Regions from separate parts of the Streptomyces sp. NPDC091282 genome, predicted to be linked through region 1. Evidence: riboswitches for the same ligand, from Rfam matches in the RefSeq annotation. Region 1 holds a riboswitch; the other holds the start of a gene.
What was found. A riboswitch is a leader RNA that binds a small molecule or an ion and turns the genes downstream of it on or off. The one in region 1 is predicted to bind cyclic di-AMP.

Region 1 (15,279 bases):
ACGGGCCGGTGGAGCTCGCCACCTGGCGGTTCGCCACCGAGCCGCTCGACGTCGGCGGGCAGCGCATCGCCGGCGGCGACCCGGTCCTGGTCGTGCTCGCCGCCGCGGACCGGGACCCGGAGCGGTTCGCCGAGCCGGACACCCTCGACCTGGCACGGCGGGACAACCAGCACCTCGGGTACGGGCACGGCATCCACTACTGCCTCGGCGCCCCGCTGGCCCGCCTGGAGGGGCAGAGCGCGCTCGCCACCCTGCTCACCCGGCTGCCGGACCTGCGGCTGGCGGCGGAGGAGAGCGAGCTGCGCTGGCGCGGCGGCCTCATCATGCGCGGACTGCGCACGCTCCCAGTGGAGTTCACCCCCGCCGAGCCCATCTCCGCCAAAGATGACCAGGGTTCAACTATGTGATCTTCACGTGATCTACGCGGCATTAACTTGTGACAAGTGATCGTCTGCCTATACGTTCACCCATCAGTGCGGCGCGCCGGCAGGACCGTCGTGCCGGTCACCGCTGTCGCTCGAAAGGTCTCCGCATGCTCTCCGGGAACGGTCGTCACCGTCGCCCCCGTCAGGCTCCGGCACTCCTTGTGGCAGCCGGCGTGACCGGCTCGGCCATCGCCATCCCGCTCCTCGGTGCGGCGAGCGCCAACGCGGCCGACGGCAGCACCTGGGACCGGGTGGCCGAGTGCGAGAGCGGCGGCTCCTGGAGCATGGACGAGGGCACCGGGTACTACGGCGGCCTGCAGATGTCCCAGGACGACTGGGACCGGTACGGCGGCCAGGAGTACGCCGGCACGCCCGACCAGGCGAGCCGTTCGCAGCAGATCGCCGTCGCCGAGAAGATCCTCGCCGACCAGGGCACCAAGCCCTGGCGGACCTGCGCCCTGCTCGCCGGGCTCTCCTCGGACGACGCCTCGGTGAACGTCGACACGGGCGCCGACGGCTCGGACGACGCGTCCGGCTCCTCCGACGCGCCCACCGGGCTGTCGGATTCGTCCTCTTCTTCTGGTTCATCGGATTCATCCGCCCCCTCGGACTCCGGCCCCTCCGACTCCTCGGCGGACCCCTCGGACTCCGTGTCCGCCACGCCGTCGCCGAGCGCGAGCGAAGATTCCGGCAAGGACGCTCCCGCCGCCTCCTCGAAGACGGCCGAAAAGGGATCCGGCGGCTCGGACACCTCGAAGGCGAGTGAGAACCCGGTCGTTCCGGAAGCCGACGACTCGGACAATTCGTGGCAGACGGGCAGTTCCTGGGACCTCGTCGACACGGGTGCGATCGGCAGCAGCGGCAAGCACCGCGGCGGCTCGGCGGACGAAAGCGTGACAAACGGTCAGAGTGGGACTTCTTCCGGCCGTCACGCCTCCCGGAGCGCGGACACCTACACCGTGCGGGACGGCGACACGCTCGCCTCCATCGCCGACTCCCTTGACCTGGACGGCGGATGGCGTGCGCTCTACGCCGCCAACAAGGCCGACATCGGCACCGACCCGAACGACATCGCCCCCGGTCAGACCCTGAAGCTCGGCGCCGAATAGGACCGGTGTCGGCGGGAGTTGACGCCCCGCTTCGAGTTGAATGTCCGTTTTGGTGAAAGTGTGGGATGAGTCTCAAAGGCCCTGATCATCTTTGAAATTCACCTGATCGCCTGTTTACGGTCAAGGCCGCTCGTCACCACGAGCCCCGGTTGTCGCAACGCCGAGTCCTGCCAGCGGCCGCCCGGGAACAGTCGTCGCGTCAAGCGCCGTAGGCAGGAGCGGGGGACCCAAGGTAGGTGCCGGGACCGGTGGTTGAGACCGCCGTGTCCGGCTAGGGGTGGAGCCGCGCACCGTGAGGTGTGCGGCCGGGCAACTCATTCGGCCCGAACCCGACAGCTCACCTCGCAGGCGTCGGTGAGGGGATCCTCCATGCTGTTTTCCGGCAAGGGCAAGCACCGTCGTCCGTCCAAGGCCACCCGCGTCGCCGCGCTCGCCGGCGTCACCGGCGTCGCCATCGCCGCTCCGCTGATGGCCACCGGCACCGCCTCCGCGGCCACCGCCTCCGAGTGGGACGCCGTCGCCCAGTGCGAGTCCGGTGGCAACTGGGCCATCAACACCGGCAACGGCTACTTCGGCGGCCTGCAGTTCTCCGCCTCCACCTGGGCCGCGTACGGCGGCACGCAGTACGCCGCGCAGGCCAACCAGGCCGGCAAGGCGCAGCAGATCGAGATCGCCGAGAAGGTCCTCGCCGCGCAGGGCAAGGGTGCCTGGCCGGTCTGCGGCACGGGCCTGTCCGGCGCCGCCTACAACGGCGGCTCCAGCTCCTCCGGCAGCTCGTCGAGCGGCAGCACCGCCGACCGCTCGACCGACAGCCAGGCCGCCTCCCGCTCCGCCGAGCGCCCGGCCGCCAAGAAGACGGTCACCACCCCGACCGGCAAGAAGGTGAAGAAGGGCGACGGCGAGTACAAGGTCGTCAAGGGCGACTCGCTCAGCTCGATCGCCGAGAAGCACAAGGTCAAGGGTGGCTGGCAGACGCTGTTCAAGCTGAACAAGGACATCGTCGACGACGCCGACTTCATCTACCCGGGCCAGATGCTGCACCTCAAGTAGGCGGCAGGCCGCCCCCGTCCCCCATGGACCCCCGCCCCGGTGCGTTCTCCCCCGTACGCACCGGGGCGGGGTTTTCGTGTGCGGGCCGCCGCCCGCGGTCCTCTTCTTGACCCGCTCTTCTCCCGTTCTTCATCGGACCCCCCTTTGTTCCGTACATGAACAATGAGTACCGTCAGTGTGTCCACGGGCCGGTCGGTAGGCCGGATGACGGGTCCGGGACGGTTAGGCTCTAGTCGCAAGGCTGAGCAAGGGCCGACAAGGCCCGCGTGCGCCCGCACAACCAGCGTCACATCCCAAGAAGGAGATGCTCGTGCCGTCCATCGACGTCGTCGTAGCCCGGGAAATCCTGGACTCCCGAGGCAACCCCACGGTCGAGGTCGAGGTCGGCCTCGACGACGGCAGCACGGGTCGTGCCGCCGTTCCCTCCGGCGCCTCCACCGGCGCCTTCGAGGCCATCGAGCTCCGTGACGGCGACCCCAACCGCTACCTCGGCAAGGGCGTCGAGAAGGCCGTCCTCGCCGTCATCGAGCAGATCGGCCCGGAGCTGGTCGGCTACGACGCCACCGAGCAGCGCCTGATCGACCAGGCCATGTTCGACCTGGACGCCACCGACAACAAGGGCTCGCTCGGCGCCAACGCGATCCTCGGCGTCTCCCTCGCCGTCGCGCACGCCGCCTCCGAGGCCAGCGACCTGCCGCTGTTCCGCTACCTGGGCGGCCCCAACGCGCACCTGCTGCCGGTGCCGATGATGAACATCCTCAACGGCGGTTCGCACGCGGACTCCAACGTGGACATCCAGGAGTTCATGATCGCCCCGATCGGCGCGGAGTCCTTCTCCGAGGCGCTGCGCTGGGGTGCCGAGGTCTACCACACCCTGAAGAAGGTCCTGAAGAACAAGGGCCTGTCCACCGGTCTCGGCGACGAGGGCGGCTTCGCCCCGAACCTGGAGTCCAACCGCGCCGCGCTCGACCTCATCCTGGAGGCGATCAAGCAGGCCGGTTACGTCCCCGGCGAGCAGATCGCGCTCGCGCTCGACGTCGCCGCGTCCGAGTTCTACAAGGACGGCAAGTACGAGTTCGAGGGCAAGTCCCGCTCGGCCGCCGAGATGACCGAGTACTACGAGGAGCTCGTCGCCTCCTACCCGCTGGTCTCCATCGAGGACCCGCTGTTCGAGGACGACTGGGCCGGCTGGAAGGTCCTCACCGACAAGCTCGGTGACAAGGTCCAGATCGTCGGCGACGACCTGTTCGTCACCAACCCGGAGCGCCTGGCCCGCGGCATCGAGGACGGCGCCGCCAACGCCCTGCTCGTCAAGGTGAACCAGATCGGCTCGCTCACCGAGACCCTGGACGCCGTCGAGCTGGCCCAGCGCAACGGCTTCAAGTGCATGATGTCCCACCGCTCCGGCGAGACCGAGGACGTCACCATCGCCGACCTCGCCGTCGCCACCAACTGCGGCCAGATCAAGACCGGCGCCCCGGCCCGCTCCGAGCGCGTCGCCAAGTACAACCAGCTGCTGCGCATCGAGGAGATCCTCGACGACGCCGCGGTGTACGCCGGCCGCAGCGCCTTCCCGCGCTTCAAGGGCTGAGCCGTAGGGCCCGTAGAGGGTAAGGCTTAGCCAGTCGTACGTACGTCCCCGTACCCGGTCCCGTACCGTGTGCGGGGACGTACGCGCGTGTGAACGGGAGGCGGGGACATGGCCGTGAGGGACCGGGACCGGTTCTCCACCGCGACCAGGCTGAAACTGCTCGGCGAGCAGACGGCGGCCCGGGTCTACCGCTCCCAGACCAAGCGGCAGGCCCGCCGCTCGCGGCTCACCGGCCGCGCCGCGCTGCTCGCGATCGTGCTGTGCACGATGATCGTCGCGCTCGCCTATCCGATGCGCCAGTACGTCTCCCAGCGTGCCGAGATCGCCGACCAGGAGCGTCAGCAGAAGCAGGCCAGGCAGCGGGTCGAGCAGCTGCGGGACGTCAAGGCCCGGTGGCAGGACGACGCGTACGCCGAGCAGCAGATCCGGCAGCGGCTGCACTACGTGATGCCGGGGGAGACCGGCTACATCGTGATCGACCCCGCTGCCGCCCAGCAGGCGCACGCCTACCTCGGCGCGGCCGACCGGCCGTGGTACGCGAACGTCTGGGACGGCGTCGACAAGTCCGACGCGTCCGACCAGTGAACCGACAGAAAGCCGCACAGAACACAGTCATGCACACGCCTCCGCCCTCCACTCCGCGCACCGAGCCGACCGACGCCGACGTCGAGGCCTTCCAGCAGCAGCTCGGGCGGCCGCCGCGCGGGCTGCGGGCGATCGCGCACCGCTGCCCGTGCGGTCAGCCCGACGTCGTGGAGACCGCGCCCCGGCTGCCGGACGGCACGCCGTTCCCGACGCTGTACTACCTGACGTGCCCGAAGGCCGCGTCCGCCATCGGCACCCTGGAGGCCAACGGCGTGATGAAGGAGATGACGGCGCGGCTGGAGAGCGATCCGGAGCTGGCGGCGGCCTACCGGGCCGCGCACGAGGACTACGTACGGCGCCGGGACGAGATCGAGGTGCTGGCGGGCTTTCCCAGCGCCGGCGGGATGCCGGACCGGGTGAAGTGCCTGCACGTGCTGGTGGCGCACTCGCTGGCCGCCGGCCCCGGCGTGAACCCGCTCGGCGACGAGGCGATCGCCCTGCTGCCCGAGTGGTGGGCCAAGGGCGCGTGCGTGACCTCTGCCGAGGAGGACGGCCAGTGACCCGTGTCGCCGCCATCGACTGCGGTACCAACTCCATCCGGCTGCTCGTCGCCGACGCGGACCCCGCGACCGGCGAACTCGTGGACCTGGACCGGCGGATGGTGATCGTCCGGCTCGGGCAGGGCGTCGACCGGACCGGGCGGCTCGCGCCGGAGGCGCTGGAGCGGACCTTCGCCGCCTGCCGGGAGTACGCGGCCGTCATCAAGGAGTACGGCGCCGAGCGGCTGCGGTTCGCGGCCACCTCCGCCTCCCGGGACGCCGAGAACCGCGACGAGTTCGTGCGCGGGGTGCTGGACATCCTCGGTGTCGAGCCGGAGGTCATCAGCGGCGACCAGGAGGCCGAGTTCTCGTTCGCGGGGGCCACGCGGGAACTGGCGGGCCGGGACGACCTCGCCAGGCCCTTCCTCGTCGTGGACATCGGCGGCGGCTCCACCGAGTTCGTCGTCGGCGACACGTCGGTGCGGGCCGCGCGGTCCGTGGACGTCGGCTGCGTCCGCATGACCGAACGGCACCTGGTGCACGAGGGCCGGGTCAGCGACCCGCCGACCGAGGCGGAGACCGCCGCCGTACGGGCCGACATCGAGCGGGCCCTGGACCTCGCGGAGCAGACCGTGCCGCTGCGCGAGGCGCGCACCCTGGTCGGCCTCGCCGGGTCCGTCACCACCCTCTCCGCGATCCACCAGGGCCTGCCGGAGTACGACTCCGCGGCCATCCACCACTCCCGTATCCCCTACGAGCGGGTCCGGGAGATCACCGAGCGGCTGCTGACCTCCACGCACGCCGAGCGTGCCGCCATCCCCTCGATGCACCCCGGGCGCGTCGACGTCATCGGCGCGGGCGCCCTCGTGCTCCTGGCGATCATGGAGCGGATCGGCGCGGCGGAGGTCGTGGTGAGCGAGCACGACATCCTCGACGGCATCGCTTACAAAACGGCACTCGACGCCGAACGGGAGGAAGACGAGGGCTGACCTGCGGTGATACAGCGGCGCCCCCGGGGAGTGATCTCCTCGGGGGCGTTCTGTTGCCCGGTCCAGGCCCGGGCGGGCGGCCGGCGTCAGCGGGTGAGTAGTTCGATCTTGATTGCGAGGGCCCCGAGTGCTTCCTTTTCGGGCGAGTAGATGTTGCGGATGTTGGCGAGCTGTTCCTCGCGGGTGGCGGTCGGGTTGACGTTCGCCGGCCCCTCGCCGTCGAGCAGGGCCTCAAAGTCGGGGTACTCGGTGACCTGCTTCACGGACACGTCGCATGTCTCGTCGGTGCCCTTGATCCGGAAGCGGATCACGTCGCCGGCGGCGAGGTCGGCGAGGTGCGGGTACTTCACCCGTACCTCGGTCGTCTTCTGCCCGGAGGCGACGAGGTCGAAGTATCGCCGGAAGAGGTTCAGCTCGCGGACGCGAGCGGCGGTGTCCGTCATGGGGCGGAAACGCTCCTAGGGGTCGGTGCAGTCATCAGCCGGGCGAGCTCGCCGGCCGAGTACGAGCGGAAGAAGTGCCGGGGGTCCGAGAGGACGACCGCGGCCATGCCGAGCAGTCGGTCGACGTACTCGTGCAACGATCCGGGCCACTCCCGGGTGTCGAGCATCCAGGGGGCGGCGCCCTCGGGCAAGGATGCGAGTCCCTCGCGTATGAGGGACTTGGACAGCTTGGCCCCGGTGTCACTGAGGATCATGGGGCAGAACAGCCGCGCGGGGAGTTGCCCGCGGGTGAGGCCGAGTGCCTGTAGGGCGCCGTCGACGAGCTGTGAGCCGAATACCCAGTCGCCACCCTTCACCATGACGTACAGGGTGCCGGTGCTGCCCGTGGCCGCGAGTTCCTTGATCAGGTTTCGGTACAGAGTGGAGAGGTCGAGGTACGCCTCGCCGGCCGGCTCGATGGTGACCTCGTACGGGCCGTGGTGAAGGCAGACGGCCGCGACCTTCGCCTGCTCGCTGCTGATCGACCGGACGAGGGTCCGCTCGGCGTCCTTCTCGGCCCAGCCGCAGCCGGGCCTCGGGCAGGGCACGCGAACGTGCGCCACGCCGGACGACGGGGCGATGTGCCAGCGCGCGGCGTCCATCCGCGGGAGAGCTCGCAGCCAGGTGCGGCGGAAGTGCTCGCCGGCCTGCTGCTCGCTGTATGTCTCGACGGAGTACGGGACGCTGAGCCGTTGGGACAGCGCGGCGAACAGGGGGCGGTACAGCTCGTCGACCTGTCGCACGATGCCCTGCTTGCCGAGAGCCTGCGCGTAGGCCCGCTGGTAGCGGTGGCCAGTCTCCTTGTCCGTCACGATGGCGTACGGCGCGTTGTCGAGTGCGCCGAACTGGACCTCGGCCGGGATGCCGAACTTGTCCCGGACCCGGGCCGCGGTGGCGAAGGTGAGGGACTGCACCAGGGACGTGCCGATGTGCGGGGCCCCGTTGATCTGCGTCCCCACGACGAACACGACGCGCTCGGGCGCGGAGTCGAGGACTCGCGGGGTGAGCACGTCCTCGGCGGCGTTGAGCGCGTTGGCGAGGACCGTGTTAGGTGAGACGGGGTATGTGGTCACCCTTGTTCCCCTCGGTAGATGGGTGGAACTTCGCGGCGGTGCGGGGTGCTAGGTGTGCTTGAGAGCGACCGTCCCCATGCGGAGGTGGCCGGAGAGCAGGCAGACGTCGAAGAAGCGGGAGACGGCTGCGTGTGGGCTTCCAGGGGGGAGCGCGGCGAGCGCCACGGAGAGGCACACGGGAGTGCCGGCCGTGACGGCATCGCGCCATTCGGGAGAGACGGGCGCCCCGACGTAGCTGTACGAGGTCCCGTCGAGAGTTAGGCGCGGGGTCCGGTCGCGCAGCGTCAGCCGGGGGCCGGCGTCGCGGATGCGGACGTTGGGGCCGGCGGCGGGGAGCGTGAGGGCGTCGGCGAGGGCGTTCATGTCTCGGGCGATGGTCACCTCGGACTCGACCAGCGCGCGCGGCAAGGGGTGCACGAGCACCATGTGCGCGACGGGGCCGGCTGTGGTGTCCTCGACCCAGGTTGCAGCCTGTACTCGGGCGAGGGTGCCGGCACCCACCGGGGCGGTGGTTGCCGTGCCCGTGAGGTTCATCAGCACTTCCGGTCCACCTCGCACCACACGTTCTTGCCGAAGGGGCGAGGGTCAACTCCCCAGCGCGACGCGATGATGGAGACGAGCAGCAGGCCGCGCCCGCGGGGGTCGTCATCGCTCGGGTGGCGCACGATCGGCCGGCGCCGGCGGGGGTCGTGGCATTCGACGCGCACCCGGTCGTCGTCGGTGTCGACGCGGAGCAGAAACGCATCGCCGGCCCCGGTGCCGTACCGGACGGCGTTGGTGGCGAGTTCTGACACCAGCAGCAGCACGTCGTCGAGCTGCTCGGCGACACCCGCCTCGGTGAGCGTGTCTCGGGCGAAGGTGCGGGCGCCGGGCACGGAGGTGTCGGCGGCGGAGAATCGGCGTTCGGGCACTGTGATCACCTCGTGCCGCCCGAGGCCGGTGAATCGGCCGACGGGGTGAAGGGTCGGGGCGTCGCGTGCTCGCCGCAGTGCTCGGGCGGCTCGTCGGCGCAGATGAGCAGGGAGTCGCCCGGACGGGCGTGAAGGAAGTGTTCGGGCCCGTCGGGGCTGTCGAGCGGCTGCGTGCTCAAGGTGACGATTGGCGCGCCCTTGTGCAGCCGCTCGTCGAGGACCTCGTTCACGATGGACCACTCGTCGGCGTCGAGGACGACAGCGCCAACCGTGATGCGGTGCGCGCAGACGAAGCCCATGAACCCGTAGGCGGTGAGGGACTTCATCCGGCAGCCCCAACCGGCTCGGGCGGCATCCCGGTGAACTCCAGGGCGGGCGGCGGGTCCTGAAAGGCGGCGGGTGCAGTCCAGACGGCCAATTTCATGGTTCCCCTTGGTGGCTGTGGGCAGCGTGACAGCCGGTCGTGCAAATTCGTCACGCCATGCAAACCAGGGAACTCCCGTGGAGAGAGGGACACATCAGCCACTCTCTAGGCCGTTCGATAGGCCAGAATGTAGGCCAGACACGAAGGGGGCCCGGGTGCCACACACGGGTGAAGACGTCGGCGAGCTGCTGCGCCGGCTCCGTTTCGAGGATGGGCGTACGCAAGCCGAGATCGCCGAGGCTTGCGGCAGGTTGGCCGCGGACTCCGCCATGTCTGGTCAGGACGTGAGTCGGTTCGAGCGCGGGGTGCGAGTGCCAGGGAGGCCCGCGAGGTTTCGGTTAGCGGCGGTGTACGGCGTTGATCCCGACCTGTTGCACAGAGCTGCGGCGCTGAGTCGGACGAAGCGACGCCGAACCGTCGAAACGGGGAAGGCTCTTACCGTAGGTGTTGACATTCCCTCGTTTGAGGGAACCTACGGGACGGAGGTTGATTCGGTGAGACGGCGACAGTTCTTGGGCGCCGCCGCAGTCGGGGCCGGCGCTGTGGCTGAGCCGTGGGGCCGGCTGGCGCACGCCCTAAGCGGGCAAGGCCGGCCGGACGGGGACTCAGTCTCAATCATGGCGCGTCGATCCGCAGACCTGTTCGACGCTGAGACGCAGAAGCCAGCAAGCCAGGTGTACGGCGACCTTCTCGCGCAGGTCAACACGCTGTCTCTGCTGATCGACTCGGCGACCAACCCTCGCCCGTTCGTCGCCTTGGCTGGGGAGACGGCCGCGCTTGCCGGATGGGTGGCATACGACTTGGGCGACTCAGCAGCAGCGGCCGGCTACTACGACGTAGCACGCAGGGCGGCGCGCGAGTCCGGAGAACCGGCCGTGCTTGCCCTCGTCATGGCGTACGAGAGCTACGCGGCAACGGACCCTCGGCAGGCTGCCGGGATGCTCGCAGCGGCGCAGCAGTACGTCAGGGGGCCGGGGGCCGCTACCGCGCGGGCGTGGCTGTCTGCCCGCGAAGCGGAGGAGAGGGCGACGGCCGGCGACCGAGACGGCGCTCTGCGCGCCATTGAGCGGGCGCACGCCGTGTTCGACTACGCGAACCCCACAGGTGAACAGCCGTGGGTGAAGTTCTTTTCGCAGGCCCGGCTCGACAGTATGACCGTGGCCACGTACGGGAGGCTGGGGCACCCGGAACTCGGCAGGGTGAGCGATGCGGCCCTCGCTGCCCTCACCCCCGATGACTTGAAGGTTCGTGCCGTCATCCTTGGCGACGTGGCGACGGCCTACGTGGTGCAAGGGGAATTCGAGCGTGGGGCCGAGGTGGCGCGCGAGGCCCTCACCGTGACGCGGCAGGGTGAGGCGACGCTCGGCCGACAGCGGCTCGGCGCGCTCGCCGCGAGGTTGCCCGCCACCAACAGCGTGGCGGGGCAGCTCCGCGGCGAGCTGGTCGCCGCGCTTGGCTAGCTCGACGTCTCCGCATCCAGCCACGCGAGGTACTCGTCGCTGCCGCCGGTGATGGGGGTAGCGATGATCTCGGGAGTGTCGTAGTCGTGCACGGCCTTGATGTGCGTCGACAGCTCGTCGAACCGCGCGGCGGTCGTCTTGTAGAGCACGCGCCACTCGGCGTCAGTCTCGATCTTGCCTTCCCACCGGTACACGCTCGTCACGGGTCCGTCGATCTGCGCGCAGGCGGCGAGACGCTTCTCGACGGCCGAGGCGGCGAGCTTCTCCGCCTTCTCCTTGGCGTCCGTCGTGGTCAGTACGGCGAGGTAGTCGGCCACGGTTGCCCCTCTCAACTCGGGTGTTCCGCGACCGTATCGCAGGACGCACAGAGGTGGGCCCGCCCCCCGAAACGGCAACAACGCCCCTGCCCGGCCGAGGCCGAGCAGGGGCGCAGGTCAGTTCCACTGCCCGTACAGGGCAACGAGGAGGGAGGCGAGGGCGACGAGGGCGGCCAAGGACGGGAGCGGCCAACGGGCCCGCTCAAGGTTGCGAATGCGGCTCTCGTGGTCTTCCAGGGTCCGGGCGTGGTCACCGATGGGCAGGGCGTCGAGCTTGAGGGACACGGACTTGACCTCGTCGTGCGTGGCGCGTACCTCGGCGTAGACCTCGGTCGGGGTGACGACGACGGACCCCTCGGGTATCGAGGTGCTCACTCGGCCGGTGCCTCCTCGTCGTTGCGCAGGCCGAGGCCGACGCGGTCGAGCAGGGACTCGACGGCCGGCAGCGCCATCACGCGGGTGAGGGCGCCGGCGACGACGAGGGCGCCGGCCACCCACGGGAGGGACTCGGGGATGCCTGCGGCGTCGACGATGGCCGGCAGCGCGAGGGCGAACGCGACGGCGCCTTGCAGAACGGTGCGGATGGTGCGGCGGTTCTCGGGGCTCATGCTGGGGTGTCTCCTTCGGAGGGGGCCGGCCCGCGGGCGCGGGCCGGCGGGTTGGGCTACTTGACCTTGGGGACCTTGAGGGCATCCCAGGACTTCCGGCCGGGCCATCCGTCGGCGTCCTTGCCGGTGTACCCCTGCTTGCGCTGCCACTTGGCGTACGAGGAGAGGTCGGCCGCGGTGAACTGCGCGCTGGGCCCGGAGTGGTAGGCCGAGCAGCCGACGGCGACGAGCCGCTTTCCCATCGCGGTGACGATGGGCGAGCTCGGGTAGCTCTTGAAGAACTCGACCCCGGGGAAGGGCTCGTACGTCGGGGTGGCCGGCGGGGTGCCCGGCTTGGCGGCGAGGCGGCGGTCGATGCGCTCGCGCATGGTGGTCATGGAGAACCCGCGCGGGTCGACCTTGGTGTTGGTCCACTCCTTGTGGCCGATGACGCTGGCCGCGCTCCAGCCGTAGGCGCGGCAGATGGCGGCGCCGGCCTTCTCGATGGCGAGCAGCTGCGCCTCGGGCCACGGGTCGGCGCCGTTGCCGAGGTTCACGCACTCGAACCCGTAGAAGTGCACGTTGCCGTCGGTGTTGTTCTCGTTGGTGGCCGGCAGCTTGTGCTCGGCGACAACGGCGGCGAGCACGTCGTCGTCGCCGGTGCCGGCGTGGTTGGCGCGGCCGGCGCTGACGAGGTAGACGTCGCCGTTCTTGGCGATGACGCCGTGGCACAGCGGGCCGGGCAGCGCGGCGTACCCCTCGTAGCAGAGGCTTACCGAGTTGTCGGTGCCGCTGCTGGCGGTGTGGTGGATCATCACGCCGTTGATGGGGCCCCAACCGCCGTGGCCGGCTCGGTCGTGAGTGCGCCACGAGCGGTACTCGATGACGTTCAGGCCCTCGGCGCGCAGTACGGCGAGCAGCCGGTCGGGGGTGAACGGGGTTGCCATGATGGGTGTCTCCAGACATGAAAAAAGGCCCCGGCCGGATGGCTCGGGGCGTGCAGGGGAACGGCGGGGCGGCGAGGGTCAGGCCAGGCCCGCCCAGTAGCGGTTAGCGCCGTTGTCGATGTTGGCGAGGGTGATGGAGGCCGGCGGCGAGGTCGGCACGGTGGCGGTGTAGACCCCGAACCGCTTCACGTTCGAGGGGCCGAAGACGTTGGGCGGGGCGCCGGCGCCGTTCTCCAACTGCAAGAGCATGGGCCCGTCGCTGGCCGAGTACCGGAAGACGTACGCGATGTAGTACAGGCCGGCCGGCAGGCTCACGCTGGACGTGAGTGCGGCCGTGACGGCGGCGCCGCCGGCGTTGTGCACCCCGGGTATGACTGCCTCGCCGGCCATGTCCGCCGTGGCGCCCTTGCGCGCGCCGGCGCTGTCGTAGACCGCGGCCCACGAGCCGGCGTTCATCGTGCCGGCGTACCCGCCGACCTGAAACACGATCTTGCTTACGGTGGTGGTCTGGCGCAGTACCACCGCGGTGAAGCGCAACGAGGCGTTGCCCGTGAACGCGGTCGTTGACACGGCGGTGACGGGGTCGAACGCCCATGCCTTGAGGCCGAGGTCGGCCGGCGCGAACATGGCCGGTATGGCGAGGTCGGGCAGGTTGGCGAGCGGCACGTCGGACGCGGAGTCGAGCGGGGCCACCCCGTTGGCGGCGGCGCGCGCTGTGGTGGCGAGGGCGCCGACCTGCGCCGCGGTGTGGGTGTGCGATGCGGTCGCGGCCCCGACGTCGCCGGCTGCGAGGACCACCGCCCCGGTGTAGCCGTTGACGGACGAGACGGCGCCCCCGCCGGATGCGGCCGGCAGCTGCGCGGCCGGCACCTTCCCGGAGGCGTCCAGGGTGGCCACCCCGCCGGCGGCGCCGGCCGCGCTGGTGGCGAGCGCGCCGACGTCGGCCGCGGCGAGGACGACGGCGGCCTGCGACTTGCCGTTGACGGACTGCACGACCCCGGGCGCCCCGTCCTTGCCGGCCGTACCGGTGGCGCCGGTCGAGCCGGCCGTGCCGGTGTCTCCCTTGGGGCCCTTGAGGTTGCCCACGACCGAGCCCCAACCGCTGGCGTTGCGTTGGAAGACGTCGCCGGTGTCGGTGCGCAGCAGCAGGTCGCCCGGCTTCGTGCTGGTGCTCGGGGTGCTCGTGGTGTTGAGGTACCAGGCGGCGCCGCGCACGTTGGGGACCTGCTGTGTCCACGCTCCGCCGGCCCGCTGCCAGACGGACAGGGTTTCGCTGGTCACGCCGAGAAAGGTGGTCGACTCGCGTTGCACGTACAGGTCGCCATCGACGCCGAGCGTGCCGGCGGGCGTGGTGGTGCCGGTGTAGGCGCGGCTGCCGGCCGGCCCGGTGTCACCCTTGGCGCCCTGCGGGCCGACGAGGGAGACGAGCCACTGTTCGACGGTGCCGACGAACCCGTGCGCGAGGGCCACCTCGTACGCGGAGTCGCCCCGTACGGCCACGTACGTGGGCTTGGTGGGGTCGGTGGGGGCGACGTCGGCGAGGTCGACGGCCGGCGACTCCGCGGGCAGCAGCAGGGAGTACGAGCGGCCCGTCGGGACGCCGGCGAGTGCTTCGGTGACGGTGTACGCCCAGCCGGACGGGTCCATGCCGGGCGCGTCGGTGGCCGGCAGGGTCACGGCGATGGCGCCCTGCGCGTCGAGCTGCGCGGCGACCGGGCCCCCGAGGATCACGTCGGCCTCGGGAAAGGTCAGCTGTGCCGGCGCGCGGAAGGTGACGGAGCCGGACAGCGGCTTACCGTCGGGGGTGAGAAAGCGACCGGTGACGGTCACGGTGGGGATGGACTCGGGCAGCACGGTGCGCGCGGCTCCTTACTCGTCGACGATGCGCAGGCCCGGCTCGGCCGGCGGAGCGGGGGGCGTGTCCACGACGGCGGACTGCGCGGCCGGCATGGCGCGGGTGCCGCCACTGCCGGGGGTGCGCGAGGGAAGGTCGGGCGCCTCGTCGGCGGTGTACGTGTTGCGGGTGTAGGCGTTCCAGATGCGCGTTTCGACGTTCTGACCTGCGCTCTTGTTGCGGTGCTGAATGCGCCACTGCACCCAACCGAGGAACTCGACCCCGTCGAGCGGCTGCTCGATGGTGCGGGCCGTCCACGTGTTGGCCGGACAGTCGTATTCGGCGAGGGTCTCCTCGCTGCCGCCCGGGCGGGTCCACATGACCCGGACCTGCCCCCCGCCGGTGTTGGCGTAGGTGGTCAGGTTGATGACGGCGACGGCGTTGTGCACCGATCCGGAGCCGGCCCACGCGGTGTCATAGGTGGTGCCGTCGTACGACTGGCGCTCGGTCGGGTAGAGCGGGAGCGGGAGCCAGGGCCGGCCGAGGAACCGGTCGCTGAACGCGTCATCCATCACGATCACGCGCGAGGCGGACTCGGGGTCGCGCGCCCACATGCGCACCATGTTGTCGGTGTCGGTGCCCGACCCCCCGACGGTCCAGGCGGGGCTACCGTCGTCGCGGCCCAGGTACGTGCCGTACGTGCCGTCGGACCACTGCCCGGTACGCAGCGCCAACTCGCCGTTAGGGCCGCGCACTTCCAGAGTGCCGCCCTCGCCGATGCTCACCTTGCCGTTGAGGATCTGGTTCAAGGCCGGCCGGATCTGCGCGCGGCCGGTCAGCTCGCGCACCTGCCGCTCAAGGGCCCGGACGCGGTCGAGTAGATCCTGCGGGACTGCTGCCACTAGGCGGCCTCCAAGTACAGGCGCGCCGACTCAGGCCGGCCGCGCTCGGGTGGG
Region 2 (15,279 bases), on a different contig from region 1:
CGGCTCCCTCGATTCGTCGTGCCGGGCCGGGCGGGGAACTCCTGACGCCCTTGTTACCCCGCGTTCGCCGCCTTCACCAGCGCGGCCTTGTCCACCGCACCGACGTACACCTTGCCGTCGTCCGTCATCAGGGCGTTGATCAGGCGGGTCGAGAACACCGTGCCCTTGCCGAACTTGCCGGAGACCGGGTCGCCGAGCGAGCCGAGGAAGCCGCCGAGGTCACCGCCTGCGGAGGCGGAGCCGCTGGGCAGGCCGCCCTTGGTGCCGGTGTCGATGACGGCTATCGCGTTCCAGCCCTTGCCGAGGACGTCGAAGCCGTTCGCGCCGGGCGCCCCGGGGGTGTCGTGGCTGCCGGGAGTCCTGGTGATCTTGTCGCCCTTGTCGCCCTTCTCGGCCCTGTTCGCCTTGTCGAGGCTGTCGCCCTCGGTGACCTTGGCGCCCTTGGGCGGGGTGAAGTCGAAGGTGGAGGCGGCCGGCTTCGCGAAGCTGACCTGGGTGTACCCGGCGTCGATCACGGCCGCGCCGCCGCTGGACGGGGTGAGCGTGAACTTCAGCGGGGTGCCGGTCTTGGCGTCCACCGCGATGCTGATCGCGCCGACCGTCGTGCCGGACTGCTTGGGCTTGACGACCAGCCGGTAGGCGTCGCGGCCCGCGACCTGGGCGGTGCCGTCGACCTTCACCGACGTGGTGTCGTCGACCGACTTGAGGAGCTGGTCGGCGAAGTCCTTCGGGGTGGCCGGGGTCTCGTGGCGCTCGGCCTTGCCGGAGCCGGCGTCGGTGGAGTGGTAGACCTCGTTGGACTTGCTGTCGTAGCCCCACACGTTCGTGCCGTTGTGGATGAGGCTGTACTCGGCGCCGCTCTCCAGCACCGAGACCTTCTGCCGGTCGGGGCCGTCGGCGGCCACCCGCAGCGTGTGCGTGCCCGAGGCCAGCTCGGTGAGCTTGGCCGACGGGTCGGCCGAGGAGCCGTCGCCGCCCTGTGCCGCGCCGGACAGCAGGCCGTTCTCCAGGCCGCCGAGGTCGGGCAGGCCGAGGTCGGTGCTGATCTTCACCGTGCCGGACAGCTGCTGCACGTCCGACTTGGCGATCTTGTCGATGAGTTCCTGTGCGGTGATCTTCGGCAGGTCGGGGTCGCCCGAGTCGGCGAGTGCCGGAACCAGGCCGATCGTGGCCGCGGCCACGCCCATGACCGCGACCGGGACGACGTATCGCGCGGCCTTGCGCCGCCGCTCGGCGCGCAGCTCGTCGTCGGCCTGCGCGGCCCCCGTGCTGTCCTCGGTTTCGTACGGTGCCATGTGTGCCTTACCTCCGTCGTCGGCGGCGGCTGTGCTCGCACGTGTCCCACCCTGAGCCGCCATTCTCACCCGAATCGGTGAGCGGTGGTGATTTCCGTGGTTTCCATCTCACCAAATCCGGGCCGCTCAAGCGTCAGACCCGGGAGCCAACTCCGTGTACGACTGCGGTATGACACAAGGGTGGAGGCGCCTCCCCCGACCCGTAGGGGTCGCACGGCGGAGACGCCTCCTGTCACGTTCCGTAACCGCTCGTCGCGCGAGCCTCCGGGACGTGACCCAAGTCACACAGGAAGGGTTCGGGCTAGCCCGCCCGGTGCACCACCGCGTCGCACAGCTCCAGGAGCGCCGCCTTCGCGTCGCACTCCATCAGCGGCGCCAGCGCGGCCCGGGCCTCCTCGGCGTACCTGACCGTGTCCCGGCGCGCCTGCTCCAGCGCCGGGTGCGCCCGCAGGGCCGCCAGGGCCTGCGCGTGCCGGGCGTCGTCCGTGAGGTCGGAGTCCAGCAGCTCGCACAGTGCCACGTCCTCGGCCAGCCCCAGCCGGGCCGCCCGCTCGCGCAGCCGCAGCACCGGGAGCGTGGGGACGCCCTCGCGCAGATCGGTCCCCGGGGTCTTGCCGGACTCGTGGGAGTCGGAGGCGATGTCCAGGACGTCGTCGGCGAGCTGGAAGGCGACGCCGAGGCGTTCGCCGTACTGGGTGAGGACGTCCACGACCGTCTCGTCGGCGCCGGACATCATCGCGCCGAAGCGGCAGGAGACCGCCACCAGCGAGCCGGTCTTGCCGCCGAGCACGTCGAGGTAGTGGTCCACCGGGTCACGCCCGTCGGAAGGACCGGCCGTCTCCAGGATCTGGCCCGTCACCAGCCGTTCGAACGCGAGGGCCTGGACCCGCACCGCCTCGGGTCCGAGGTCGGCGAGGATCTGCGAGGCGCGGGCGAAGAGGAAGTCGCCCGTGAGGACGGCGACCGAGTTGCCCCAGCGGGTGTTGGCGCTGTCGACACCGCGGCGCACGGCTGCCTCGTCCATGACGTCGTCGTGGTAGAGCGTGGCGAGGTGGGTCAGCTCGACGACCACCGCCGACGGCACCACGCCGGGCGCGTACGGGTCACCGAACTGCGCGGCCAGCATCACCAGCAGGGGCCGGAACCGCTTCCCGCCGGCCCGCACGAGATGCTGCGCGGCCTCCGTGATGAACGGGACCTCACTCTTGGTGGCTTCTAGCAAGCCCTCCTCGACAGCCGTCAATCCGGCCTGGACATCGGCTTCCAGAGCCTGGTCCCGCACGCTCAGCCCGAACGGCCCGACGGTCACGAGGGGTCTCCTGTCTGCTGGTGTCCACTGGCGCTTACACGGTTTGTCGATAGGTCGCTGCCATCACTCAAGTCAGCGTATCCGGTCAGGTTTCGATCACCGAGGGCGCCCACCGTTACACCCCGGGCGCTATCGGATCACGACCGGTATGTTTTTGATCAGCCGATACGACCTGACATCTCATGACTTAACAGGAAGTACCGGCTCTTGTCGCGAAACCGTGGTGAACCGGAGGCACGCGGTGCCCCGGACCGGAGGTACCCCTTCCGCCGCCCGTCGATGCCGGCCGGCCCCACTTCGCGGGCCCCTCACCCCGGATAAGAACAATTCGGACAATTTTCAGAATTGCCTGTGACGCCCACCACTTCACCTGCCCCAATCGAGGCAATGCATACAAATCACGGCGTCCCGCTATTCCGTCGGCACCCGGAAAAGGGCATTCAATGAATCCCTCTTGTCCGATTCGCCGCAATTGCCACTTCGTGAAGTGGGTCACGTGGCCCTGAGTGCCACAAATGCGGTGAGGTGACCCTTTCTTCCCTTGCGCCATAAGCGAGTTGAGGCTTGGCAACCGCAAAGGATCAAGTGCCCCATACGACTCAGATCAAGGTCAATGGGTGCGTTGTGTGCATCAGGTGCTTGTTTCGGACATGTGCTCTCGCATACGTTCCGGCTCACCGGGCGGACGCCGAATCCTGCCGCCGCCCGTCGTGACCCATCGACGAGTTCATTCGCACGGCAGGAGCGGGGGAACCAGGTAAGCCGCCGGACCGGGCGACGGACGTCACCGAAGGACGTCGTACCGGAATGGCTAGGGGTGAAGTCGCTCCGCCTCAGGGCGGTGCGGCCGGGCACTCCCCGGTCCCGAACCCGACAGCTCACCTCGCAGGCGACGGAGAGGAACTTCGCCATGTCTGCTGTCTCCCAGCACCGCCGTCCCCGCCGTAACCCCCTCCTGCGCAGGCTCACCCTCGCGGGGACCGGCGCCGCCGTTCTCGCCCTTCCGCTCATCGGGGCGACCGCCGCCTCCGCCGCCACGTCCACCGCCACGACGGCTTCGTCGGCCGCCACGGCCTCCACGACACTCGCCGGGTACCCGAACAACCTCGACGGCTGGATCCGCGAGTCCCTCGCGATCATGGCCGAAAAGAAGATCCCGGGCACCTACGACGGCATCTACCGCAACGTGATGCGCGAGTCCTCGGGCAACCCGAGTGCCATCAACCTCTGGGACTCCAACGCCGCCAAGGGCATCCCGTCCAAGGGCCTGCTCCAGGTGATCGACCCGACGTTCAAGACCTACCACGTGGACGGCACGTCGTTCGACGTCTACGACCCGGTCGCGAACATCACCGCCGCCTGCAACTACGCCGCCGCGCGGTACGGCTCGATCGACAACGTGCACGGCGCGTACTGACCGGCGCGTACTGACCGGCGCGTACTGACCGGCTTCGTCAGCCGAAGAGTCGTTCGAGGACGACGGCCACGCCGTCGTCCTCGTTCGACGAGGTGATCTCGTCGGCCACCGCCTTGAGTTCGGGATGGGCGTCGGCCATCGCCACCCCGTGGGCCGCCCAGTCGAACATCGGGACGTCGTTGGGCATGTCCCCGAAGGCGACCGCCCGCTCCGGGCTCAGCCCGAGCCGGTCGGCGGCCAGCGCGAGACCGGTCGCCTTGGTCACGCCGCACGGCTGCAGCTCGACCGTCCCCGGTCCCGACATGGTGACCGTCGCCAGCGACCCGACCACCGCGCGGGCGGTCGCCGCCAGTTCGTCGTCGGACAGGGCGTGGTGGCGCAGCAGCACCTTGCTGATGGGCGCGCGCCACAGGTCGTCGCGCCGGCCGACCCGCAGCGCGGGCAGCGTCGGGTGGGGCATCCGGTAGCCCGGCTCGATGAGCGTGAGCCCGTCCACGCCGTCCTGGTCGACCGCCGCGTACACCTGGCCGACCTCGGCCTCGATCTTGCCCAGGGCGGTCTCCGCCAGGTCCCGGTCCAGGGTCACCGACCAGAGCAGCCGGTCCGCGCCGGCGTCGTACACCTGGGCGCCCTGGCCGCAGACCGCGAGTCCCGTGCAGCCCAGGTCCCCCAGGAGAGGGCGCACCCTCGGCGCGGGGCGCCCGGTCACCACGAGATGCCGGGCCCCGGCCCGGGCCGCCCGCGCGAGCGCGGCGAGCGACCGTTCCGACACGGTGTCGTCGGCACGCAGCAGCGTGCCGTCCAGGTCGGTGGCGATCAGTGAGTACGGCGTGGGTGCGACCATGATCAGAGAATACGGACAGCACGCCCGGGAGACTCACCGCGCGTTCCGGCCTCAAATGACGCCCGCGTCCACGGTGATGGGACGTCCGATGGGGCGTCCCGCTACGGAGCACGTGCCGTCCGCGGCGGGACGGGGTCGGCGGACGACGGGACGCGGTCGGCGGTCGGCGGTCGGCGGTCGGCGGTCGGCCGAGAACGGCAGACGGCAGACGGCAGACGGCAGACGGCAGACGGCCGGGAACGGCGGCCGCGGCCGGTGCGGACGGTGGTCCGGTGGCTAGTTCGTGGACGTGCCCGAGCCGCGGCGGTTGGTGCGCCACAGCTCGTACAGGTGCTTCGCGCCCGGTCGCACGAGGCGGGCGAGCATCGTGACGAACGGCAGCGGATCGTCACCGGCGAGCCAGGCCAGCTCGGTGCCGCTCGGCCGCCCCGGCGCGTGCGGTGTGGTGTAGCCGCTGCGCCGGTAGGCGAGGAGGGCGGGCAGGTCGATGTTCTCCACCACGTACCGCTGCCCGGCCCGCTGTTCCCCCTCCGGGACCCGGCGCCCGGTCAGGTCCAGGTGCATCGCGCGGACCACGTCCACCCCCGACTCGCTCTCGAAGAGCCGGAACTGGGCGCCCATCCGCGGGTTGAAGTCGAGCAGTTTGTACCGCCCGTCGCGGCGGTCGAAGCGCAGGTCGAGGTCGATGACGCCGGTGAAGCCGATCTGTTTGACGAAACGCGCGGCGAGGTCGGCGAGTTCCGGGTTGTCGACGACGTACGCGTTGGCCGTCATGCCCGCGTGCGGCGGCCACGAACGCACCTTCACGCCGGTGAACAGGGCGAGCGGGTTCGCGTCGGCGTCGGCGTAGGCGTGCACGATCCAGTCCTCGGCGTCCTCCCTCGGCAGGTACTCCTGGAGGATGACCCCCGGACGGGTGCCCCAGTCGCGCGCGAGAGCGAGCAGTCCCTCGCGCGTGGCGATCTTCGTCGTGCCGTTGACGGCGGGCCTGCTGCGCCGTACGAAGGCCTCGCGGTTCTTCGCGACGATCGGGAAGCGGGCCTTCTCGGCGAAGTCGGCGATGTCGTCGTACGACTGCGGGAAGGCGGCCGCGGGGCTGGAGATGCCGTGTTCCGCGCACAGTTCGTGCAGTCCCTGCTTGCTGGCGAGCCGGCGCGGCAGCGCGGGGTCCACGCGCGGGAAGAGGAAGCGGTCGCCGAGCGCGTCCTGGTGCTCGGCGATCAGGACGGCGGCCTCCTCGTCGGTGGGGATCAGCACGGTCGGACGGCCGATGCGGCGGCCGATGCGGAGCAGTCCCTCGACCAGGTGGTCCGGTTCCTCGGCGCCGGTCGTCGGCCACACGAACGCCCGTTTGAGGTAACGGGAGGAGGCCGCCGGCGTGTAGGCGTCCTCCGTGATCGCGTACATGGGAACGCCCATGCGGCCCAGGCTGCGAATCGCGCCGACCCCGCCGTGATGCAGCGGATAGTCGCCGAACTTGACGATCAGGCCCGGTACCTCGCGATCCGCGTCGAGCGGCATGCTGACGGCACTCCCGGCCACGGGTCCCCCCACGTGTTCCCCCTACGGACCGGACCCACCCCGTCCGTGTCCCCCAAAGGACGCTAAGCCGGAATTGCACCCTCCGACAAGGCTTATCCGGACATTGCGAACTCTTTAGACACTGCCGCGACAGCCGACTCACCCGTAACGTGTGGCGCGACCACATGGAATGCCGCGCGACGTCGAAACGGCGTCACCACACAGTCGGCCAGGCGCGGCACGGATGAGAGCGAGGCAGCCACCCCATGCCCCCCTTGCCCCCTTTCGAGGTCCCCGAGGGTGACCCCTTCGGCCCGCACAATCTTCCGTACGGCGTGTTCTCGACCTCCGGGAGCACGCAGCGGAGGGTCGGCGTCCGCCTCGGCGACCACGTCCTGGACGCGGGGGCCGCGGCCCTCGCGCTCGGCTCCCCCTACGCCACGCTGCTGGCCCGCCCGACCCTCAACCCGCTGCTGGCCGCGGGCCGCACCACCTGGTCGGACGTCCGGCGCGCCCTGACGGCCTGGGTGACCGTGCCCGCCCACCGCGAGGTGCTCGAACCCCTCTTCCACCCGCTGGCGGCGGTGACCCTGCACCTCCCCTTCGAGGTCGCCGACTACGTGGACTTCTACGCCTCGGAGAACCACGCCCGGAACGCCGGCCGCATCTTCCGCCCCGACGCCGCCGAGCCGCTCACCCCCAACTGGAAGCACCTGCCGATCGGTTACCACGGCCGCGCGGGCACGGTCGTGGTGTCGGGAACGGACGTCGTACGGCCCTCCGGGCAGCGCAAGACGTCCCCCGACCCGGCGGAGGCACCCGTGTTCGGGCCCTCCGTCCGGCTGGACATCGAGGCGGAGGTCGGCTTCGTCGTCGGCGCGCCGTCGGAGCAGGGACGGCCGGTGCCGCTCGGCGACTACCGCGAGCACGTGTTCGGGCTGACCCTCCTCAACGACTGGTCCGCGCGCGACATCCAGGCCTGGGAGTACGTCCCGCTCGGCCCCTTCCTCGGCAAGTCGTTCGCCACCTCGGTCTCGGCGTGGATCACGCCGCTGGACGCGCTGGAGGACGCCCGCGTCGCGCCGCCCGCGCGGACGCACCCGCTGCTGCCGTACCTCGACGACACCGCCGAGGAACCAGCGGGCTACGACCTGCGGATGTCGATCGCGATCAACGGCCACGTGGTCTCCGAGCCGCCGTTCTCCACCAATTACTGGACCGCCGCCCAGCAGCTCGCCCATCTGACCGTCAACGGCGCCTCCCTGCGCACCGGCGACCTGTACGGCTCCGGCACGGTGAGCGGCACGGAACCGGCGCAGCGCGGTTCGCTGCTGGAGCTCACCTGGAACGGACAGGATCCGCTCGAACTCCCGGACGGCAAGCGGACGTACCTGGAGGACGGTGACGTGGTGACGATGTCCGCGTGGGCTCCGGGACCGGGCGGCGTCCGGGTGGGACTCGGGGACGTCAGCGGGCGGATCGTCGCGGGGTGAGGGCGGATCGTGGCCGGGTGGGGGCAGGCTGTGACGAGGACGGTCGAATCCTCTTCGATGCCTGACTCGGTGCTCCCGGTGCCGTCATACTGACGGGACACGCACCATGCGATGCGCCCGCACGCGCACCATGCGAGGCGACGGCGCACCTGTCACGTGATGCGCCGGCGTACGCACTCCGTCGCGCAACGGCGCATCACCCCCAGCACCACGCCACCCGCACGCCCCTCGACCGGGAAACGGAGCCTCGGCATGACCGTCTGCCTGCTCCTGCTGAGCGTCGTCGCCCTGACGGCCGCGGTGCCCGCGCCGCGCGCGCTGGTGCGGGCCCTGTGGCCGGAACGGGAGCCGGTGGTCGCGCTGTGGGTGTGGCAGTGCCTGGTCGCCACGGTGCTGATGTGCTGCCTGACCGCGCTCGTCCTGGGCGCGGCGGCCGTCTTCCACACCGTGCGCGACCGGGTGTTCGCGCCGGCGCCACCGGCGGTCACCGCGGCCTACGACCTCTCCGCCGCGCCGCTGTGGGCGGACGCCCTCACGGTGCTGCTCGCCTGCGGGGCCGCGTGGACGACGGCGATGCTCGCCCGCGAACTGGTCGAGGCCCGGCGCAGCCGCGGCCAGACCCGCGCGCACCTGCGGGAACGGGCCCCGGAACTGCCGGCCGGGCTGCCGGCCGCGCGCGGACCGATGCTGGTGCTGGAGGACGAGTACCCGGACGCCTGGTGGATGCCCGGCCATCCGGCGCAGCTGGTCGTGACGACCGGGGCGCTGCACCGCCTCACCGACCACCAGCTCGACGCCGTGCTCACCCATGAGCGGGGCCACGCCCGTGCCCACCACGACTGGCTGCTGCACCTGTCCAGCGCGCTGGCGACGGGCTTCCCGCGCGTGCCGCTGTTCTCCCACTTCTGCGACCAGACCCACCGGCTCGTCGAACTCGCCGCCGACGACGCCGCGTCCCGTCGCTGCGGCCACCTCACGACCGCCCTGGCGCTGATCGAACTGAACCAGCACCGCGGGGTGCTGTCCTGCGCGTCCAGCCGACGGCTGCTCGGCGAGCGGGTCGACCGGCTCCTGGAGCCGCCGCCGCGGCTGCTGCGCCGCCAGCGGGCCCTGACGACGACCGTGGCCGCGCTCGTCCCCCTCCTCCCCCTGCTGATCACCTTCGCCCCGGGCCTGACAGCACTCGGCTGACCCTCCGTGGACCGCACAGCCCGAACAGCCTTCTCCGCAAGGAACTTGGGACGGACCTGAGCCCCCGCCGCGCGCGAAATCCCCCGGCCGTCCGCGGTGGGCCGGGGATAGCCTCGGCACCGACAGCGTCCGACGGGGAGGAACAGACCATGACGAACGACGGGGACACGCGGGGCCAGGACTGGGTCGCGCGTGCGGGAGAGCTGTTCGAGGCGGCGATGTTCGACGGCGACGGGAGCGCACTGGACAGGTCCGACGACGTGCTGGACGCCGTCGAGGCACCGCTCTGCATGGCGCGGGGCAAGGTGCTGCACGTGCGCTTCCTGCACGACCACGCGGCGGACGAACGGGAACTGGCGCTCTTCGAGCGGGCGGCCGAGCTGTACGGGCGGCTGGAGGACGCGTCGGGTGAGGCGGAGGCCCTGTTCTGGATCGGCTGCTGGTATCAGGTGGTCAAGGACGACGGTCCCGGCGGGGTGCCGTACTTCGAGCGGTCGTACGCGCTGGCGCAGACCGTCGACGACCGGAAGACCATGTCCTACGCGATACGCCATCTCGGTTTCGCCGACCGGGACGCCGGTGACCTCGACCGGGCCCGCGCGCGGCTGACCGAGTCGGTCTCGCTGCGCCGGGCGATCGGCTTCCGGCCCGGTGAGGCGGCCGGCCTGGTGGCACTGGCCCACCTGGCGGCCGAGACCGGGGACAGGACGGCCGCGCTCCGCCACCTCGACGAGGCGCAGGCCGTCGCCGAAGCCTGCGGGGCCAAGGCCGTGCAGGGCTGGATCGAGCAGGCCCGCACGGCGGCCGAGGCCTAGCCGACCGACGCAGTACGTCCGGGGCTCCCTCCCGTGCCGTGCCGGACAGGTCCTGTCCGGCACGGGGCTCCGGACGGGGCTCCGCGTCCCTGCGGGACGGGGCTACTCCCAGTCCTCCGGTTCCGGCTCCGTGTCCAGCTCGGGCCAGTGGTCCTCGTGCTCGGCCGCGGGCGCGGGGGTCTCGGGGGCTGCGGGCGCGGGGGTCTTGAGGGAGGCCAGGACGCCGAGCACGCCTTCCCCGTAGGTCAGGAGCTTCTTCTCGCCGATGCCGCCGATGGTGCCCAGTTCGGCGACCGACGCGGGCCAGCGGCCGACGATCTCCCTCAGGGTCGCGTCGTGGAAGATCACGTAGGCCGGTACGCCCTGTTCACGGGCCTGTTCGGCGCGCCAGGCGCGCAGTGCCTCGAACGCCGGGAGCAGGTCCTCGGGCAGCTCCGCCACCGCCGCCTTCGCCTTGCCCTTGCCGGAGGACCCGGACGACCCGGAGGACCGGGAGACCGCCGGCTTCTTCGGCTCCTTGCGGAGCGGAACCTCCCGCTCGCGCCGCAGCACCGTCCCGCTGGCCTCGGTGAGCACCAGCGTGCCGTACTCGCCCTCGACGGCCAGCAGCCCCTGGGCGAGCAGCTGTCGCACGACGCCACGCCATTCGCCTTCGTCGAGGTCGGTGCCGATACCGAAGACGGACAGCTGGTCGTGGTCGAACTGGATGACCTTGGCGGTGCGCTTGCCGAGCAGGATGTCGACGATCTGGAGGGCGCCGAACTTCTGCCCGCGTTCGCGCTGGAGCCGGACCACCGTGGACAGGACCTTCTGGGCGGCCACGGTGCCGTCCCAGGTCTCGGGTGGGACGAGGCAGGTGTCGCAGTTGCCGCAGCCCTCCGCGGTGGGCTCCTGGCCGAAGTACTTGAGCAGCTGCCCGCGGCGGCACTGGGCGGTCTCGCACAGCCCGAGCATCGAGTCGAGGTGGGACTGGGCGCGGCGCCGGAACGCCTCGTCGCCCTCACCTGACTGGATCAGCTTGCGCTGCTGCACGACGTCGTTGAGGCCGTAGGCCATCCACGCGGTGGAGGGCCGGCCGTCGCGGCCGGCCCGGCCGGTCTCCTGGTAGTAGCCCTCGACGGACTTGGGCAGGTCGAGGTGGGCGACGAACCGGACGTCGGGTTTGTCGATGCCCATGCCGAAGGCGATGGTGGCGACCACGACCAGGCCGTCCTCGCGCAGGAAGCGGGACTGGTGGGCCGCGCGGGTGGCCGCGTCCAGGCCGGCGTGGTACGGGACGGCCTCCACGCCGTTGCGGGAGAGGAATTCGGCCGTGGACTCGACCGACTTGCGGGACAGGCAGTAGACGATGCCCGCGTCGCCCTCGTGCTCCTGGCGGAGGTACGCGAGCAGCTGCTTCTTGGGGTCGGCCTTCGGGACGATGCGGTACTGGATGTTGGGCCGGTCGAAGCTGGCCACGAAGTGCCGGGCGGCCGGCATGTGCAGGCGCTGGGTGATCTCCTCGTGGGTCGCGCGGGTGGCGGTCGCCGTCAGCGCGATGCGCGGGACGTCCGGCCAGCGTTCGCCGAGGAGGGAGAGGGCGAGGTAGTCCGGGCGGAAGTCGTGGCCCCACTGGGAGACGCAGTGCGCCTCGTCGATCGCGAAGAGGGAGACCTTGCCGCGGGCCAGCAGGTCCAGCGTGGAGTCCAGGCGCAGCCGCTCCGGCGCCAGGTACAGCAGGTCCAGCTCACCGGCCAGGAACTGCGCCTCGACCACGCGCCGCTCGTCGAAGTCCTGGGTGGAGTTCACGAAGCCCGCGTTCACGCCGAGGGCGCGCAGGGCGTCCACCTGGTCCTGCATGAGCGCGATGAGCGGCGAGACCACGATGCCCGTACCGGGTCTGACCAGGGACGGGATCTGGTAGCACAGCGACTTTCCGCCGCCGGTGGGCATGAGGACCACGGCGTCCCCGCCGGCCACCACATGCTCGATGATCGCTTCCTGCTCGCCCCGGAAGGCGTCGTACCCGAAGACCCTGTGGAGCGTGGCCAGTGCCTCGCTGTCCGCCGGTCCTGGCGTCTGTCGCGCTTCCGGCGGCTCGGTCGTCCCTGGCATCTCGCCCGTCCCGCCCATCGTCATGTCCCCCGTACGTCGTCCCTCGACCACTGCCTCCACGATAGGGGCTCGGACCGACAGCGCCGGAGTTGTCCACAGGCCCGACCGCCGTCTCGGGCCGGTGGTGCCCTCAGCCCTTTGGCCGTCCTCGCGTGGCGGCGCCGAACCGGCGCGGGCCATGCTGCACGGGCGGGACCGGGGAGGCCCGCGCTGTACGGAGGCACCGCACCAGCGTGTCTCCTCCGCCCCAAGGAGCACCACGATGTCTCTCAGGTCCCGCACCGTCGGCGCCGTGCTGGCGCTGGGTGTGCCGTTCGCTCTGGCCGCGGTTCCCGCCGACGCGGCTCCCGTCCCCGAGGCCGACCCGTTCGTGTGGACGGATCTGACCCCGACGTACACGGCGACCACGGACTACCAGTACGAACCGTTCGCGGTGACGGACGGGTACGCGCCCCTCGGCGCGTGCGCGCGGGACACCGTGACGGGTGAGGGAGGCGCGGGCCTGCACTACGTGAACCCCGCCCATGTCGGCAGCCTCGACCCGGCCGCGCCCGCGGCCCTGCTCTACGAGACCGACGGCGACGGCGCCCGTGCCCTGGCGGGGGTGGAGTGGATCGTGCGCGCCGACGCCGGCACCGGCGCGCCGACGCTGTTCGGGCAGACGTTTCAGGGGCCGGCGAAGCTGGAGGGCGTGGGGTCGGTGTACACGCTGCACGCCTGGATCTGGAAGGACAATCCGAGCGGCCTGTTCGCGCCGTGGAACCCGACGGTGACGTGCCCGTAGCCGGTGCCGGTGACCCCGGGGCCGTCCGCATGCGCGTGGGCCCCGGTTCCTCGGAAGGAACCGGGGCCCACGGCCGTACCGGAACGGTCAGCGCACGAAGACGCCCGCCTGGCTCGCCAGGTCCAGGAAGTACTGCGGGGCCACACCGAGCACCAGCGTGACCGCCACGCCGATGCCGATCGCCGCCATGGTCAGCGGTGACGGGACGGCGACCGTGGGGCCGTCGGGCCTGGGCTCGCTGAAGAACATCAGCACGATCACGCGGATGTAGAAGAACGCGGCGATCGCCGACGAGATCACACCGACGACGACCAGCGGGGCCGCGCCGCCCTCCGCCGCCGCCTTGAAGACGGCGAACTTCCCGGCGAAGCCCGAGGTCAGCGGGATGCCCGCGAAGGCCAGCAGGAACACCGCGAAGACGGCCGCGACCAGCGGTGAGCGCCGGCCGAGACCGGCCCACTTGGACAGGTGGGTGGCCTCGCCGCCGGCGTCGCGCACCAGGGTCACCACGGCGAAGGCGCCGATGGTCACGAAGGAGTATCCGGCCAGGTAGAACAGCACGGACGACACGCCGTCCTTCGAGGTCGCGATGACACCTGCGAGGATGAATCCGGCGTGCGCGATCGACGAGTAGGCGAGCAGCCGCTTGATGTCGGTCTGGGTGATCGCGACGATCGCGCCGCCCAGCATGGTGATGATCGCGACGGCCCACATGACCGGCCGCCAGTCCCAGCGCAGGCCGGGCAGGACGACGTACAGCAGCCGCAGCAGCGCGCCGAACGCGGCCACCTTGGTCGCCGCGGCCATGAAGCCGGTCACCGGGGTGGGTGCGCCCTGGTAGACGTCGGGCGTCCACATGTGGAAGGGCACCGCGCCGACCTTGAAGAGCAGGCCCATGACGACCATGGCGGTGCCGATCAGGAGCAGCGCGTCGTTGCCCATGGTGTCGGCGAGGGCCGGGTCGACGCTGGTGACGGTGCCGTCGACGACCTGGGAGAGCGTCGCGTAGGACACCGAGCCGGCGTAGCCGTACAGCAGGGCGATGCCGAACAGCGTGAACGCGGAGGCGAAGGCGCCCAGCAGGAAGTACTTGACCGCGGCTTCCTGGGACATCAGGCGCTTGCGGCGGGCCAGGGCGCACATCAGGTAGAGCGGGAGGGAGAAGACCTCCAGGGCCACGAAGAGCGTCAGCAGGTCGTTGGCCGAGGGGAACACCAGCATGCCCGCGATCGCGAACAGGAGGAGCGGGAAGACCTCGGTGGTGGTGAAGCCCGCCTTCACCGCGGCCTGCTCGCTGTCGCTGCCGGGCACCGAGGCGGCCTGTGCGGCGAAGGAGTCGACGCGGTTGCCGTGGGCGGCCGGGTCCAGGCGGCGCTCGGCGAAGGTGAACAGGGCGAGCAGACCGGCCAGCAGGATCGTGCCCTGCAGGAACAGGGACGGTCCGTCGACGGCGATCGCGCCCATCGCGGCGATGTGCGCCTTGGTGGTGCCGAATCCGTCCGCGGCCAGGGCGACGACTGCCGCGAAGGCGGCGCACAGCGCCACGGCGGAGACGAAGACCTGTGCGTAGTAGCGGGACTTGCGCGGCACGAACGCCTCGACGAGCACCCCGACGAGCGCCGCGCCGAGCACGATCAGGGTGGGGGACAATTGTCCGTATTCGATCTTCGGCGCGTCGATCTTCGCGATCGGCTCCGCCGCGGTTGTCCACAGGCTGTGGACGGCTGCTGCGCTCACTTGGCCGCCTCCACTGCGGGCTTCGGGTCGGTCTTGTGTACGTCCGACATGGTCTGCTTGACCGCCGGGTTGACGATGTCCGTGACGGGCTTCGGGTAGACGCCCAGGAAGATCAGCAGGACGATCAGCGGCGTGACGACCAGCAGCTCACGCGCGCGTAGGTCGGGCATCGCCGAGACCTCCGGTTTCACCGGGCCCGTCATCGTCCGCTGGTACAGGACGAGGGTGTAGAGCGCGGCGAGGACGATGCCGAGGGTGGCGATGATGCCGAGGGCCGGGTAGCGCGCGAACGTGCCGACCAGGACCAGGAACTCGCTCACGAAGGGGGCGAGTCCCGGCAGCGACAGGGTGGCCAGGCCGCCGATCAGGAAGGTGCCGGCGAGCACCGGGGCGACCTTCTGCACACCGCCGTAGTCGGCGATGAGCCGCGAGCCGCGCCGGGAGATCAGGAAGCCGGCGACCAGCATCAGCGCGGCGGTGGAGATGCCGTGGTTGACCATGTACAGCGTGGCGCCGGACTGGCCCTGGCTGGTCATCGCGAAGATGCCCAGGATGATGAAGCCGAAGTGCGAGATGGACGCGTAGGCGACCAGCCGCTTGATGTCCCGCTGGCCGACGGCGAGCAGCGCGCCGTAGATGATGCTGATCACGGCGAGGACGAGGATGGCGGGGGTCGCCCACTTCGAGGCCTCGGGGAACAGCTGGAGGCAGAAGCGGAGCATCGCGAACGTGCCCACCTTGTCGACGACCGCCGTGATGAGCACGGCGACCGGCGTCGT

Region 2: another riboswitch for cyclic di-AMP. It lies ahead of ACIQOE_RS14530 (transglycosylase SLT domain-containing protein); the one in region 1 lies ahead of ACIQOE_RS28690 (transglycosylase family protein).

What each region holds. Positions count from the first base shown of each region.
Region 1 is NZ_JBIVUX010000006.1:347,508-362,786, forward strand. It holds gene ACIQOE_RS28680 (cytochrome P450) at 1-407, shown strand, start outside; gene ACIQOE_RS28685 (transglycosylase family protein) at 533-1,534, shown strand; cyclic di-AMP (ydaO/yuaA leader) riboswitch at 1,729-1,900, shown strand; gene ACIQOE_RS28690 (transglycosylase family protein) at 1,904-2,584, shown strand; gene eno (phosphopyruvate hydratase) at 2,889-4,175, shown strand; gene ACIQOE_RS28700 (septum formation initiator family protein) at 4,284-4,760, shown strand; gene ACIQOE_RS28705 (DUF501 domain-containing protein) at 4,790-5,320, shown strand; gene ACIQOE_RS28710 (exopolyphosphatase) at 5,317-6,288, shown strand; gene ACIQOE_RS28715 (ASCH domain-containing protein) at 6,375-6,731, opposite strand; gene ACIQOE_RS28720 (hypothetical protein) at 6,728-7,843, opposite strand; gene ACIQOE_RS28725 (hypothetical protein) at 7,892-8,383, opposite strand; gene ACIQOE_RS28730 (ATP-binding protein) at 8,377-8,754, opposite strand; gene ACIQOE_RS28735 (hypothetical protein) at 8,760-9,080, opposite strand; gene ACIQOE_RS28740 (helix-turn-helix domain-containing protein) at 9,334-10,638, shown strand; gene cutA (divalent-cation tolerance protein CutA) at 10,635-10,955, opposite strand; gene ACIQOE_RS28750 (hypothetical protein) at 11,073-11,330, opposite strand; gene ACIQOE_RS28755 (hypothetical protein) at 11,327-11,563, opposite strand; gene ACIQOE_RS28760 (peptidoglycan-binding protein) at 11,620-12,489, opposite strand; gene ACIQOE_RS28765 (hypothetical protein) at 12,568-14,343, opposite strand; gene ACIQOE_RS28770 (hypothetical protein) at 14,359-15,171, opposite strand; gene ACIQOE_RS28775 (hypothetical protein) at 15,225-15,279, opposite strand, start outside.
Region 2 is NZ_JBIVUX010000003.1:157,683-172,961, reverse strand. It holds gene ACIQOE_RS14540 (DUF2092 domain-containing protein) at 54-1,295, opposite strand; gene ACIQOE_RS14535 (polyprenyl synthetase family protein) at 1,597-2,604, opposite strand; cyclic di-AMP (ydaO/yuaA leader) riboswitch at 3,314-3,511, shown strand; gene ACIQOE_RS14530 (transglycosylase SLT domain-containing protein) at 3,515-4,021, shown strand; gene ACIQOE_RS14525 (HAD family hydrolase) at 4,059-4,865, opposite strand; gene ACIQOE_RS14520 (ATP-grasp domain-containing protein) at 5,142-6,386, opposite strand; gene fahA (fumarylacetoacetase) at 6,662-7,879, shown strand; gene ACIQOE_RS14510 (M56 family metallopeptidase) at 8,132-9,070, shown strand; gene ACIQOE_RS14505 (tetratricopeptide repeat protein) at 9,220-9,885, shown strand; gene recQ (DNA helicase RecQ) at 9,988-11,997, opposite strand; gene ACIQOE_RS14495 (hypothetical protein) at 12,242-12,763, shown strand; gene nuoN (NADH-quinone oxidoreductase subunit NuoN) at 12,851-14,500, opposite strand; gene ACIQOE_RS14485 (NADH-quinone oxidoreductase subunit M) at 14,497-15,279, opposite strand, start outside.